DNA from 2 places in the Erwinia sp. GW821-FHT03D09 genome. Region 1 is predicted to be linked to the other one. Evidence: predicted binding sites of a transcription regulator. Region 1 holds the regulator's gene; the other holds the start of a gene.
What was found. Region 1 encodes ArgR, which controls arginine synthesis, uptake and breakdown. Its sites were predicted from a motif close to ANTGAATAAAAATACANT; they were not measured.

Region 1 (7,478 bases):
CAGGAGGTGAAGGTTGGCCTGCTGCATGAAGGTAAGCCGGCGACTGTCAGCGTTAAGCTGGATAACAGCAGCCAGGACACCGTGAGTGCAGAACAGCTGGCTCCGGCCCTTCAGGGCTCAACGCTCAGTGACGGAGCGGCAGCGGATGGCACTAAAGGTGTCAAGGTGGATAACGTTGAGAAAGGTACCCCTGCGGCGCTCGCTGGCCTGCAGAAAGATGATGTTATTGTCAGCCTGAATCGAACCCCGGTTCAGAATCTGGCTGAGCTGCGCAAGCTGCTGGAGGCCAAACCTCCGCTACTGGCGCTGAATATTCTTCGCGGCAGCGACAGCATCTATTTACTGCTTCAGTAGCCCCCTGCGCGGGCACAGGCTACTGTGTCCGCGCAACTCATGTTATCCTGCATTTAGTTCATTCATTCACCGCTTAAAACTATGTTTCTTAAACTTTTACGTTCCGTGATATTCGGCCTGATCGTGGCGGGTATTCTCCTGGTAGCCGTTCCGAGCCTTAAGTTCGGTGGCGATCTGCTGTCCCAGTCTGGCGACAATGCCGACCAGAAACCGGTCAGCTACAACGACGCCGTGCGGCGCGCAGCACCGGCGGTGGTTTACGTTTATAATCGCAGCACCAGCAATTCTTCTAATGTCCTGGGTTCCGGAGTCATCATGGACCCTCGCGGCTATATTATGACAAACAAGCACGTCATCAACGATGCGAATCAGATTATCGTGCGCCTGCAGGATGGCCGTTACTTTGAGGCAATGCTGGTGGGTTCAGATTCGCTGACCGACCTTGCCGTACTGAAAATTACCGCATCTAATCTGCCGGTTATTCCCATCAATCCAAAACGCGTCGCACATATCGGCGATCTGGTGATGGCGATTGGCAACCCGTATAACATTGGCCAGACGGTCACTCAGGGCATTATTAGTGCAACCGGCCGCGTGGGGCTGAGCCTATCGCGCCATCAGGACTTCCTGCAAACGGACGCCTCGATTAACCGCGGTAACTCCGGCGGCGCGCTAATTAACTCGCTGGGTGAACTGATGGGGATCAACACGCTTTCATTCGATAAGAGCAGCGATGGCGAAACGCCGGAAGGGCTGGGCTTTGCTATTCCGACACGGCTGGCGACCAAGGTTATGGACAAGCTGATCCGTGACGGGCGAGTGATCCGTGGGTATATCGGTATCACCGGGGAAGAAATCCCACGCTTTACCGGCCAGAATACCACGCTGGAGCATCCACAGGGCATTGTCATAACCGGTATGAACCCTACCGGCCCGGCGCAGATAGCCGGCTTACAGATCCACGATGTTATTACGCGGGTGAATAATGTTCCCGCCGTTTCCGCCATGGAAACCATGGACCAGGTCGCGGAGATCCGTCCTGGAACGGTGATTGAAGTTGAGATCCTGCGTAACAATAAGAAGATGACGCTACCGGTCACGGTGCAGGCATACCCGGAAGAGAACAAAAGCCAGTAGCGGAAAACTGGCTGCATTGCCCCGTCGGACGACGGGGCAAAATGCGGACTTACTTAATAAAATCTTCGCCAAGAGCGATATCTTTTTTCAGCGTGTCCAGCATGTGATCAAGCGACTGCTGTTCAAACGCGCTCAGTTTGCCAATCGGACGACGTTCAACGATACCGTTTTTCCCCAACAGCAGCGGCTGTGAGAAGAAACGGGCGTATTCGCCGCTGCCTTCAACATAGGCGCATTCGACAACATCGCTTTCCCCTTTCAACGCGCGAACCAGAGAAAGCCCGAAGCGTGCCGCAGCCTGACCCATTGAGAGCGTAGCTGACCCGCCACCCGCCTTCGCTTCAACAACCTCAGTACCGGCATTCTGAATGCGTTTGGTCAGATCCGCCGCTTCCTGCTCGGTAAAGCTGACGCCTTCAATCTGCGACAGCAGAGGCAGGATGGTAACGCCAGAGTGACCGCCCACGACCGGAACGTTGAGCTCCTGCGGCTGCTTGCCCTTCAGCTCAGCCACAAAGGTGTTGGCACGGATAATATCCAGCGTGGTCACGCCGAACAGTTTGTTTTTGTCATACACACCGGCCTTTTTCAGCACTTCTGCTGCAATGGCCACCGTGGTATTAACCGGGTTAGTAATGATGCCAATCAACGCTTTCGGCGCGGTAGCCGCAACCTGTTCAATCAGGTTGCGTACAATGCCGGCATTGACGTTAAACAGGTCGGAACGATCCATACCCGGTTTACGCGCTACGCCAGCGGAAATCAGAACCACATCAGCGCCCTGCAAAGCCGGGGTCGCATCTTCACCGCTGAAGCCTTCAATTTTGATTGCTGTAGGGATATGGCTAAGGTCTACCGCAACGCCCGGGGTTACGGGGGCGATATCATAGAGAGAGAGTTCTGAACCAGCCGGAAGCTGGGTTTTCAGAAGGAGGGCCAGAGCCTGACCGATACCACCCGCTGCACCGAGAACTGCAACTTTCATCCTAAACTCCTTATTATTTTGAGCATGTTATGCCGGGAAATCCGTCTGCTTACGACCTTAGACGACCTGCGGGATAATGACGATAGCGGGTTTACTGTTTTGCGTGCTTAAGCACTAAAAAGCAGCAAATGCTGAAGATATGCCCGCATTACATCCTGTTATCGCTGGTCGCCAGTCGTTGCAACATGCAGACATCGTGATCCGGCGTACCTTACACCTATAGCACTTATCCGAACAACATCAATTTTATAACAAATTGTTCACTTATTGTACAAAGTAGTACCGGAGGGTTAGATTTCTTTTCAGTACCAAGTTTGTTAAACTTCAGCCCCCTGCCAGGCTATCACCTCGCACCATAATTTTAGTTTGCATAAAAATTCATTTAATTGCATAATAATGTACTATCCCGCTTGGGGTTCCCCTATTAACCTCCTTTTTATCGGTAACCTATGCGTAACCCATCAAAGCAAGAAGAACTGATTAAGGCGTTTAAAGCCTTACTGAAAGAAGAAAAATTCAGCTCGCAGGGCGAAATCGTCAATGCGCTGCAGGAAGAAGGCTTCGAGAACATCAATCAGTCAAAAGTCTCGCGGATGCTGACAAAGTTTGGCGCGGTACGAACACGCAACGCGAAAATGGAGATGGTCTACTGCCTGCCGGCCGAGCTAGGCGTTCCTACCACCACCAGCCCGCTGAAAAACCTGGTGTTGGATGTAGACTTCAATGATGCTTTGGTGGTGATCCATACCAGCCCGGGAGCCGCTCAGTTGATTGCCCGCCTGCTCGACTCGCTGGGGAAAGCCGAAGGTATCCTTGGGACTATTGCCGGGGACGATACCATCTTTATTACCCCTGCCCGCACCTTCACCGTTAAACAGCTGCATGATGCGATCCTGGTCCTGTTTGAGCAGGAGCTTTAAAGGAAAGAGTTATAAGCAGTTCTGTGGTACCCAACCGCTTAACCTCATGCTAACACCTGTTACATGGGCCATTCTTGAGCTGTCGTAAGGCAGCTCTTACTTCACTCTTCGAGCCAGCTTCTCCCTCTTCTCCCCTTCATCAGTAGATATCACTGGATTTTCGCGAGAAAACAGCCTGCCTGGCAGAGTGCTATTTATTTCACCTGTGTGATCGACCGCAAATAACCGCACAAATAGTTAAATTCATCCAGGTTGATGTTTTTACGTGAATTTAACAAAGCCAGAGCAAAATATAAGCATCTTTTATAACTACTAGTTATTAAAACCGCACACAGTTGCAATAATTTCCAGAAAAATATTATTAGCCTGCTATTAATATTTCCCGTTATCAGATCTATACTTGTTTCCGTGATGAGAATCACAGTAACTAAAAAGATAAAAACAGTTGACGAGGAATAAAATCATGAACGTTAAAACTACTATTGCCGCTCTAAGCGTACTCTCTACTCTGTCATTCAGCACATTTGCCGCCGAATCTGTTAATGCCACTCAGGCGCAGAATCTCCAGTCAATTGGTGTGGTCAGCGTAAGCGGCATCACCGGTTCGCCAATGGATATCCGCCAGGCGCTGGATAGCAAAGCGACGGAGAAAGGTGCCAGTGCCTACCGCGTTATCGAGAGCTATCAGAACGGTAACTGGCATGCTACCGCTGAGATCTATAAATAAAGCCGATTTAAAAAAATCATTCAGCATCAATACGATCAGTACGGTAACCCCAAGAATAATAAATGCTTTTTAGTCCTTTCGGTTACCGAAAAAACATTATCTGGAGTCAATATCATGAAAACTACATTTACTATCGCTGCGTTAGGTCTTGCTTCTGTTCTTTCATTCGGTGCCAGTGCTGCACAGCTGGTGACTAACGCTCAGGTTGCTCAACAGAATCTGCAGTCTGTCGGTACCATCAGCGTCAGCGGCATTGATGCGGCGCCAAGCGATATCCGCCAGCAGTTGTCAGATAAAGCTGACCAGCAGGGTGCAACCTCTTATCGCGTGATTGAAGCGCATAACGATGGCAACTATCACGCTACGGCTGAACTGTACAAATAATTGATCGTGCCGGATGCGTGGCATCCGGTGGTGATATCGACGACCTGGTCATTATGCTGTAGCCCGTAGGTTGTTGATTACAAATGGGAGATAATCTATGAAAATCAAAACAACCATCGCTGCATTGAGCCTTCTGTCAATGATTGGTTTCGGCGCTTCTGCCGCCGAACTGGTCAATAGCCAACAGGCAGAGAACTTGCAATCTGCGGGGACAATTACGTTAAGCGGTGTGGCCGGAGTACCTTCGGATATTCGCCAGCAGCTGTCACAGAAAGCAGATATGCAGGGTGCCAGCGCCTATCGCGTGGTAGAAGCCCGCAATCAGGACAACTGGCACGTGACCGCTGAGATTTACAAGTAATTCCTCGTCGAGGCTATCCATTGATAGCCGCCTATGACGAACCCTTTGGCCCCGTTCGCCGGGGCCCTTTTTGATAAAAACTTATCTGACATTGAAGAGGAGCTGGCCCTCCAGCTCCTCTTCAGCTTCGTCAAATAGCAGGATCAGCGCACCATAGCGGCGCTTCTGTCCACTTCCCAGATGAATAAACTCAATTTCCAGCGGCAACGGCACCTTCGCCGCGATCAGCACATCCCATAAACTGTCGAGATCGGTAATACCGTGTGGCTCAAGAGCGAAGCGCTCGCTGAACTGACGATAAAAATGCGCCCGATCGACAATCACATTAAAGTCAAAAATCTCTTTTCTCATTAAGGCTGCTCCGCTGAAAAAACTGCCGGACGACGCTCGTCGCCCGTCGGATTACAGTCCGCCGATATGCAGGGCTTTTACCTCAAGGAACTCCTCCAGGCCAAGCACCGACCCTTCACGCCCCAGGCCTGATTCTTTTACACCGCCAAAGGGAGCCAGTTCGGTCGATACTGCACATTCATTAATGCCTACCATGCCGCTTTCCAGCGCCGCCGATACGCGAAATACCCGCTGCAGATCCTGCGTGTAAAAGTATGCAGCCAGACCAAACTCGGTATCGTTGGCACGACGAACCACCTCTTCCTCTTCATTGAAGCGGAAACAGGCGGCGACCGGGCCAAAGGTTTCTTCTTTTGCCAGTTTCATCTTTTCACTGGCATCGGCAATCACCGTAGGCTGCCAGAAGTTTCCGCCCAGCGCGTGCCGGGCACCACCGACCACGATGCGCCCCCCGTTTGCCACCGCATCGTTAACGTGCTCTTCCACCTTTTTCAATGCGGAAGCTTCAATCAATGGCCCGACAACGACACCTTCTTCAGCCCCGTTGCCAACCTTCAGCTTTTTCACTTCCTCGGCCAGCCGTTCCACGAAGCGATCGTAAACACTGTTTTGGATATAGAAGCGGTTGACGCTGACGCAAACCTGGCCGGCGTTGCGGAACTTATTGGCAATCGCCCCCTTCACCGCAGCATCAATATCCGCGTCGTCAAAAACGATATACGGGGCATTACCCCCCAGCTCCATCGACACTTTTTTCATTGTTTCCGCCGCGTTGCGCATCAGCAGCTTGCCGACCTGCGTGGAACCGGTGAAGGAGATTTTTCTCACCTCTTTACTGGCCATAATCACGTCGCTGATGGCGGCGGTATCGCCAGCTACCGCATTAAGTACACCGTCCGGTACACCGGCTTTTTTTGCCAGCGCTAACAGTGCGAATGCTGATAACGGAGTATTGTTGGCCGGCTTGATAATCCCCGTGCAGCCTGCGGCCAGCGCCGGACCCAGCTTGCGGGTCAGCATCGCCATCGGGAAATTCCAGGGGGTAATGGCCGCCACCACGCCGATCGGTTCACGGGTGGCCAGAATGCGCGTTCCGGGCCGGGCAGGTGGAATAATTTCACCATTGGCGCGCTTGGCCTGTTCGGCAAACCACTGAATAAAGCTGGCGGCATACAGCACCTCACCTTCAGCTTCCTTGAGTGGTTTGCCCTGCTCGGCGGTCATCAGCTGCGCCAGCCAGGTTTTATTTTCCAGTATCAGCTTATACCAGCGATAAAGAATTTCCGAGCGCTGACTTGCCGTTTTCGCTCGCCAGGTGGGGAAGGCGGCCGCCGCGGCTGCAATCGCCCGTTCGGTTTCTGCTTTACCGGCTTTAGCAACTTCAGCGATGGTTTCGCCGGTGGCAGGATTGAATACCGGGAACGTGGACTCCGTTCGCAGCCACTCTCCTGCCGCCAGGTATCCGGTCTGGAACAGTTCATTATCCTTAAATGATGAGATCGTCATGATTCCTCCTGTTTTGATTGCCATTATCTCAATAAGTATAGATGGCAAACCCATGCTGTTTTGTGACGGAGTGATATCGGCAGGAGGAAAATGCGGGGTCGGTGCCGGTAGCCTGCGCTACCGGCGGAAGGATCAAATCTGAATCAGGGTGTTTTGGTATTTTTTCAGCATCTGAGCAAGCCGGGCAACCGGTTCGGTCACGCCGATCGGTGCCTCATACAGCGCCAGCTTTTGCTGGTAAATATCAAATTCGGACAGCAGACGGGTGAAATAGTGACGCCGTTTCGCATCAGTACTCGCCGAAATAACACGGTCAGCGGTGTGGCGCAGCTGTTTATGGAAGGCCGACAGATCGTCATTAATCGGAATATCCGCATCGCGCAGCCTTTGATGGCCAATAATCAGCGTCAACGCCAGGCGGAATTTATCAATATCGCCAGGGAAGATATTCAGCAACATAAACAGCTGCTGATACAGCGCGGGTAGATGGTTTTCCCGCCGCCTCGCCGTATTGGTCGTCATCGCTGATACCGCCGCATACATAAAGCGATTCAGCAGCGTGCGGCCTATACGCGCCTTGGAGCTGTCGCGAATAAGCAGAATCACTAACAGCGCCACAAAACAACCAATAGCCTGCCCCAGCGCACCGTCAAGGAAAGTACTGACGTGGAAGGTCATAGGGTTATCCAACGTCAAAATGTTAATTGTGCCGACCAGCGCGCCCAGCGTACCGATTTGACGCCGCTGAATAAA
Region 2 (7,478 bases), on a different contig from region 1:
CGGTTTCGGTACCGAGCAGTTTTTCCACCACCTGCACCAGCTGATGTTCGCGCGGGCACTCGTAGCCTGGGATCGACGGATGCAGTTCACCCACGGTCAGGCGGCCCGGCCAGCGCTCACTCACCGGCGCCAGCGCTTCATTCAGCAGCCCATCAAGATCGCTCAGCGTCAGCCCCGGCAGCGGGCGGATATCCATATGCAGCTCGCAGCAGGCGCAGATGCGGTTTGCCGCGTCGCCGCCGTTGATATGGCCCAGGTTCATGGTGGGGTAAGGAATGGCGAAGCCGCTGTGGTTGTAGCGCGTTTTCAGCGTGTTACGCAGCTCCATTAGCTGGGTAATTGACTCGTGCATCAGCTCAATGGCGTTAACGCCGCGAGCCGGATCGCTGGAGTGGCCGGACTGGCCCTGAATACGGATAACGTTGGAGATGTGGCCTTTATGGGCGCGGACCGGCTTCAGCGATGTTGGCTCGCCGATGATCGCGCAGTCAGGGCGCAGGCTGGTGGTTTCTGAGAAGAATTTGGCGCCGGCCATGGTGGTTTCTTCATCCGCCGTTGCCAGGATATACAGCGGTTTTTTCAGCGCGGACACATCAACTTCACGCAGCGTATCTAAGATGAAGGCGAAAAAGCCTTTCATGTCGGCGGTGCCCAGTCCGTACAGTTTGTTGTCATGTTCGGTCAGTGTAAACGGGTCACGCGTCCAGCGGCCGTCGTCGAAAGGTACGGTGTCAGTATGACCAGCCAGCAGCAGTCCGCCAGCACCGAGCCCACTTTTCGCTAACATATTGAATTTATTGCGTGTGCCAGGAACGGGCTGAACTTCAACAGTGAAGCCAATATCGCGGAACCAGCCCGCAAGCAAATTGATTAAAGTTTCATTGCTCTGATCGAGCGCGCTGTCGGTGGCGCTGATTGATGGCGTAGCAATCAGCTGGCGGTATATCTCAATAAAAGGTGGTAATGTTGTCTTCACTGTTGACAGTCCTTAGGTTAGGATAGTATCAATATTCATGCATTAATAGTGAATAAAAATACATTAACGACGAGCGGATGGAAACCGATAATTTTTCCACCATTTGGCTTGGACAGCCAAAGTGAACATAACCGCATTCTGCAACGTAGTCACATATTTAAAGCGAGTTACTCTCTGATGACCAATCCGTTAATTATCAAACTGGGTGGTGTGCTGCTGGATAGTGAAGAGGCGCTGGAGCGTCTGTTCGATGCGCTGGTGAGCTATCGTGCAACCCATTCGCGTCAGCTGCTGATTGTGCACGGTGGCGGCTGCCTGGTAGATGAATTGATGAACAAGCTGTCCCTGCCGGTGAAAAAGAAAAATGGCCTGCGCGTTACGCCTGCCGATCAGATAGACATCATTACCGGTGCGCTGGCCGGTACCGCCAACAAAACTTTGCTAGCCTGGTCGAAAAAACACGGTATTGATGCCGTTGGCCTGTGTCTGGGTGACGGCGGAAGTGTTAATGTTGCTCAGTTTGATGAAGAACTTGGTCATGTGGGACAGGCTACCCCGGGTTCACCGGTGCTGATTAATACGCTGCTGGGTGCAGGTTTCCTGCCGGTTGTCAGCTCAATCGGCATTACCCAGGATGGCCTGCTGATGAACGTCAATGCCGATCAGGCTGCGACGGCGCTGGCCGCGACGCTGGGTGCCGATCTGATTCTGCTCTCCGACGTGAGCGGTATCCTCGATGCCAACAAGCAGCGAATTGAAGAGATGACGGCTGAAAAAGCCGAGCAGCTGATCGCCGACGGTGTGATTACCGATGGAATGATCGTCAAGGTGAATGCCGCACTGGATGCCGCCCGTACCCTGGGCCGCCCGGTGGACATCGCCAGCTGGCGTCATGCCGAGCAGCTGCCAACCTTATTTAGCGGCGTGTCCATTGGCACCCGTATCCTCGCTTAATTAGAAACGTTTTCAAGGAATCATCATGCAAGACAAAAGCATCAAAAAAATCGTACTGGCTTACTCCGGCGGTCTGGATACTTCTGCGATTATTCCATGGCTGAAAGAGAACTACGGCGGCTGTGAAGTGGTCGCTTTCGTGGCGGATATCGGCCAGGAACGTGGCGATCTGGAAGGCGTTGAGCAGAAAGCGCTGCAGTCCGGTGCGTCTGAGTGCCATGTGGTTGACCTGCGTGAAGAGTTCATCAGCGAATACGTTTATCCGGTGCTGCAAACCGGCGCTCTGTATGAAGGCACCTACCTGCTGGGGACTTCTATGGCGCGTCCAATCATCGCTAAAGCCCAGGTTGAGCTGGCGCTGAAAGTGGGCGCAGATGCGCTGTGTCACGGTGCGACCGGCAAAGGTAACGACCAGGTGCGTTTCGAAACCACCTACACCGCGCTGGCTCCACAGCTGAAAGTGGTTGCGCCATGGCGTGAGTGGAACCTGCGTTCCCGTGAAGCGCTGCTGGACTACCTGAAAGAGCGCAATATCCCGACCACCGCGTCGCTGGAAAAAATCTACAGCCGTGATGAAAATGCATGGCATATCTCTACCGAAGGCGGCGTGCTGGAAAGCCCGTGGAACGCACCGAACAAAGATTGCTGGGTGTGGACCGTCGATCCACTGGAAGCGCCGGATCAGCCTGAACAGGTGACCATTGTCGTTGAGAAAGGTCGTGTAGTAGCGGTTAACGGTGAAGCGTTAACGCCGTTCGGCTGCCTGGACAAACTGAATGCGATCGGTGCACGTCACGGCGTGGGTCGTATCGATATCGTAGAAAACCGTCTGGTCGGCATTAAGTCTCGCGGCTGCTACGAAACCCCGGGCGGTACCATTATGGTTAACGCGCTGCGTGCCGTTGAGCAGCTGGTTCTGGACCGCGACAGCTTCAAATGGCGTGAGCAGCTGGGCCTGGAAATGTCCTACGTTGTTTACGATGGTCGCTGGTTCGCACCGCTGCGTAAATCTCTGCAAGCATCTGCAGAAGCACTGGCTGAAGAAGTGAACGGCGAAGTGGTACTGCAGCTGTACAAAGGCCAGGTGACGGCGATTCAGAAGAAATCTGCCAACAGCCTGTACTCTGAAGAGTTCGCCACCTTCGGCGAAGACGAAGTGTACGATCACCGTCACGCGGGCGGCTTTATCCGTCTGTTCTCCCTCTCTTCACGCATTCGTGCGCTGAACGAGAAAAAGTAATTAATTTGGTCGCGGTGGGCGAGGCGTGCCTCGCTCCTGCCTGATTTCCAGAGTGCGGCACCCGTGCCGCCTCTTGCATAATTTCTGAATGGAGTACTGAGCATGGCACTTTGGGGTGGGCGGTTTACGCAGGCAGCAGATCAACGTTTCAAACTGTTTAATGATTCACTGCGCTTCGACTATCGTCTGGCAGAGCAGGACATCACCGGTTCCGTTGCCTGGTCCAAAGCGCTGGTGACGGTCAATGTATTAACCGTAGAAGAGCAGCAGCAGCTGGAAAGCGCGCTGAATGTTCTGCTGGAAGAAGTGCGCGCGAATCCGCAGCAAATTGTGGAAAGCGACGCCGAAGATATTCACAGCTGGGTGGAAGGCAAACTGATTGATAAGGTCGGCGCGCTGGGTAAAAAACTCCACACCGGCCGTAGCCGTAACGATCAGGTCGCAACCGACCTGAAACTGTGGTGCAAACTGCAGGTTAGTGAGCTGTTGACTGCGGTTCGCGAATTCCAGCGGGCGCTGGTGGCCACCGCAGAAGCAAACCAGGACGCGGTGATGCCGGGTTATACCCATCTGCAGCGTGCGCAACCGGTGACCTTTGCGCACTGGTGCCTGGCGTATGTTGAAATGCTGGCCCGCGATGAAAGCCGTCTGCAGGATACGTTAAAACGCCTGGACGTCAGCCCGCTGGGCTGCGGTGCGCTGGCGGGTACGGCTTATGAGATCGATCGCGAGCAGCTGGCTGGCTGGTTAGGTTTTGCTTCTGCCACTCGTAACAGTCTGGATACTGTTTCCGACCGCGACCATGTGCTGGAGCTGCTGTCCGATGCTTCAATCGGCATGATCCACCTTTCGCGTTTTGCTGAAGATCTGATCTTTTTCAACACTGGAGAAGCAGGTTTTGTTGAGCTGTCCGATCGTGTAACGTCTGGCTCTTCACTGATGCCACAGAAGAAAAATCCTGATGCGCTGGAGCTGATCCGCGGCAAAGTGGGCCGTGTGCAGGGCGCGCTGACTGCCATGAGCATGACGTTGAAAGGCCTGCCGCTGGCGTACAACAAAGACATGCAGGAAGATAAAGAAGGCCTGTTTGATGCGTTGGATACCTGGCACGATTGCCTGCATATGGCAGCCCTGGTGCTGGATGGTATTCAGGTGAAACGTCCACGCTGCCAGGAAGCGGCAGAACAGGGTTATGCAAACTCAACCGAGCTGGCAGATTATCTGGTGGCGAAAGGCGTACCGTTCCGTGAGGCGCACCATATTGTTGGTAAAGCGGTAGTGGAAGCGATTAAACAGGGCGTAGCTCTGGAAGCATTGAAACTGGCCGATCTGCAAAAATTCAGCAGCGTTATCGGTGATGATGTTTACCCGGCGCTGTCACTGCAGTCATGTCTGAATAAGCGTAGCGCCAAAGGCGGTGTTTCTCCACATCAGGTATCGTTGGCAATTACTGACTCGAAACAGCGTATTAAATAATCTTTATTTGCCCAATGTATCTGTGTAATTAAAAGTGCGCAGATACATTTTTTTTACGTTTTTTTTAAAATAAATAATTTTCTATTTTTTTTATTCGTTTTTATCAATATTCTATCCAAGTTGTATATGGACATAACTTTGACTTGAGATGGAGATTTAAAATGAAAGAGTTATCTAGTCGTGAAATATCTGAAGTAAGTGGTGCTGGTCTGCTCGGTGCCATTAATCTGGCATCTACTGCGGGGTGGGCTGGTAGCATTGTTGGTGGACGTAATGGCGGTAATGGTGGTGGGCTGCTTGGCTTTGGAATCATCGGAAGCGGCGTTGGTATGGTGATAGGTGGCTGTATTGGGGCTACTGGTGGTTTTATTAAAGGGCTCACTCAGTCAGATAGCGCTTCATACGAACAGTCTGAAGAGATCATGAAGGGTATTAACAGCGGTTCGATAGGCAATTAATTAATTTAGAAAATAAAGCACACCGATTGGGTGTGCTTTTTAGTATTATGAGTGTCAGTAATTAAAAGTCTCTATGATATGCTGATTAAAAATCACGCTTACCACTTCAGAGAACCGACTTTTCTATACGAATGACCGTTGCCGGATTATGCGGAAAAAAACTTTTCTAAATCATCGCTGCCACCAATATGGCGGCCGCCAATAAATACCTGAGGTACGGTGGCGCGGCCGGTGATGGCGCGCAGGCTCACGGTAGTGGCATCCTGGCCCAACACGATTTCTTCATACTGAATACCGCGATCCAGCAGCATCTGCTTGGCTTTGGTGCAAAACGGGCAGCCGGGCTTGGTGAGCAGCGAAACGGACTCCTGCACTTTAAATTCCGGCGCAACATAGCGCAGCATGGTATCGGCATCAGACACTTCAAACGGGTCGCCCGGCTTGTTCGGCTCAACGAACATTTTGACCACCACGCCGTTGCGTACCAGCATGGAATAACGCCATGAGCGCGGACCGAAGCCAAGGTCGGCTTTCTCTACCAGCATTTCCATTCCGCGGGTGAAATCACCGTTGCCGTCAGGAATAAAATTGATGTGCTCGGCATGCTGATCGGCTTTCCACGCGTTCATCACGAAGGTGTCGTTAACGGATACGCAGAGGATGCTGTCCACACCATGGCTTTTAAACACGCCGGCCAGTTCGTTATAGCGCGGCAGGTGGCTTGAGGAACAGGTTGGGGTAAAGGCTCCGGGCAGGGAGAAGACGATCACCGTTTTGTCTTTGAACAGCTCATCAGTGGTGACATCAACCCAGCTGTCGCCCTGTCGCGTGTGAAAAGTGACCTTTGGGATGGATTTACCTTCCTGACTTGCAAACATGTAAAGACCTCATCGTTTAATTTTCGGGTGGGCTATTTGTGTACGGACACATTATTATGATTGAGGGTTGATAGGGCTAATCGTTGATTGCTATCCTATCTATCGCCACGAACTATCGTGGTCAGGAGGATAAGATGAATATTCGTGATCTTGAGTATCTGGTTTCACTGGCGGAACACCGCCATTTTCGTCGGGCAGCGGATGCCTGCCATGTAAGCCAGCCGACCCTCAGTGGGCAGATCCGCAAGCTGGAAGATGAACTGGGTGTGATGTTGCTGGAGCGTACCAGCCGTAAGGTGTTGTTCACCCAGGCAGGACTTCTGCTGGTGGATCAGGCGCGCACTGTACTTCGTGAAGTCAAGGTACTGAAAGAGATGGCCAGCCAGCAGGGTGAAGCGATGTCCGGCCCGCTGCATATTGGCCTGATCCCGACCGTAGGCCCCTATTTGCTGCCGCAGATTATTCCGTCTCTGCATAAAACGTTCCCTAAGCTGGAGATGTATCTGCACGAGGCGCAAACGCAGCAACTGTTGGCACAGCTCGACAGCGGTAAGCTGGACTGCGCCATCCTTGCGCTGGTGAAAGAGTCGGAAGCGTTTATTGAAGTGCCGCTGTTTGATGAGCCGATGAAGCTGGCGGTGTATCAGGATCACCCGTGGCACGATCGCGATCGTGTTCCGATGTCGGATCTGGCCGGTGAGAGGCTGCTGATGCTTGAAGACGGTCACTGTCTGCGCGATCAGGCGATGGGTTTCTGCTTCCAGGCGGGCGCGGACGAGGACACGCATTTCCGTGCAACCAGTCTGGAAACGCTGCGTAACATGGTGGCGGCGGGCAGCGGAATTACGCTATTACCTGCGCTGGCCGTACCGAAAGAGCGGGTGCGTGATGGTGTATGCTATCTGCCCTGCTACAAGCCGGAACCACAGCGCACCATCGCACTGGTTTATCGTCCGGGATCACCTCTGCGCGGCCGTTATGAACAGCTGGCAGAGGCGATCCGAACGCATATGCAGGGCGTGATGATTGGCGGTTTAAAACAGGCGATTTAAGCCGTTCAGCGCAGCCACTCGATAGGCCTCAGCCATGGTCGGGTAGTTGAAGGTGGTATTCACAAAGTACTCAATTGTGTTGCCACCGTTTTTCTGTTCCATGATTGCCTGACCGATATGGATAATCTCGGCCGCGCGTTCACCAAAGCAGTGAATACCCAGAATTTCTTTGGTTTCACGGTGGAACAGAATTTTCAGGCTGCCGACGTTCATCCCGACAATCTGCGCACGAGCCAGATGCTTGAACTGTGCCCGGCCCACTTCATACGGCACTTTCATCGCCGTCAGCTGTTGCTCGGTTTTGCCGACGGAGCTGATTTCCGGGATGGTGTAGATACCGGTTGGAATGTCTTCAATCAGATGCGCGTTGGCTTCGCCTTTCATCAGAGCCTGTGCGGCAATACGGCCCTGATCGTAGGCGGCGGAGGCCAGGCTTGGATAGCC

Region 2: the regulator ArgR is predicted to act here: its motif matches at 1,024-1,041, upstream of argE (acetylornithine deacetylase).

What each region holds. Positions count from the first base shown of each region.
Region 1 is NZ_JBWKUK010000012.1:32,385-39,862, reverse strand. Features, by position in the region: gene degQ (serine endoprotease DegQ) at 1-354, shown strand, start outside; gene degS (outer membrane-stress sensor serine endopeptidase DegS) at 436-1,491, shown strand; gene mdh (malate dehydrogenase) at 1,541-2,476, opposite strand; gene argR (transcriptional regulator ArgR) at 2,926-3,396, shown strand; gene yhcN (peroxide/acid stress response protein YhcN) at 3,860-4,123, shown strand; gene yhcN (peroxide/acid stress response protein YhcN) at 4,238-4,507, shown strand; gene yhcN (peroxide/acid stress response protein YhcN) at 4,605-4,868, shown strand; gene AC07U6_RS13555 (barstar family protein) at 4,950-5,219, opposite strand; gene AC07U6_RS13550 (NAD-dependent succinate-semialdehyde dehydrogenase) at 5,271-6,725, opposite strand; gene aaeB (p-hydroxybenzoic acid efflux pump subunit AaeB) at 6,858-7,478, opposite strand, start outside.
Region 2 is NZ_JBWKUK010000015.1:124,945-132,422, forward strand. Features, by position in the region: gene argE (acetylornithine deacetylase) at 1-976, opposite strand, end outside; gene argB (acetylglutamate kinase) at 1,154-1,930, shown strand; gene AC07U6_RS16120 (argininosuccinate synthase) at 1,956-3,170, shown strand; gene argH (argininosuccinate lyase) at 3,273-4,646, shown strand; gene AC07U6_RS16130 (hypothetical protein) at 4,808-5,104, shown strand; gene AC07U6_RS16135 (glutathione peroxidase) at 5,251-5,982, opposite strand; gene oxyR (DNA-binding transcriptional regulator OxyR) at 6,117-7,034, shown strand; gene sthA (Si-specific NAD(P)(+) transhydrogenase) at 7,017-7,478, opposite strand, start outside.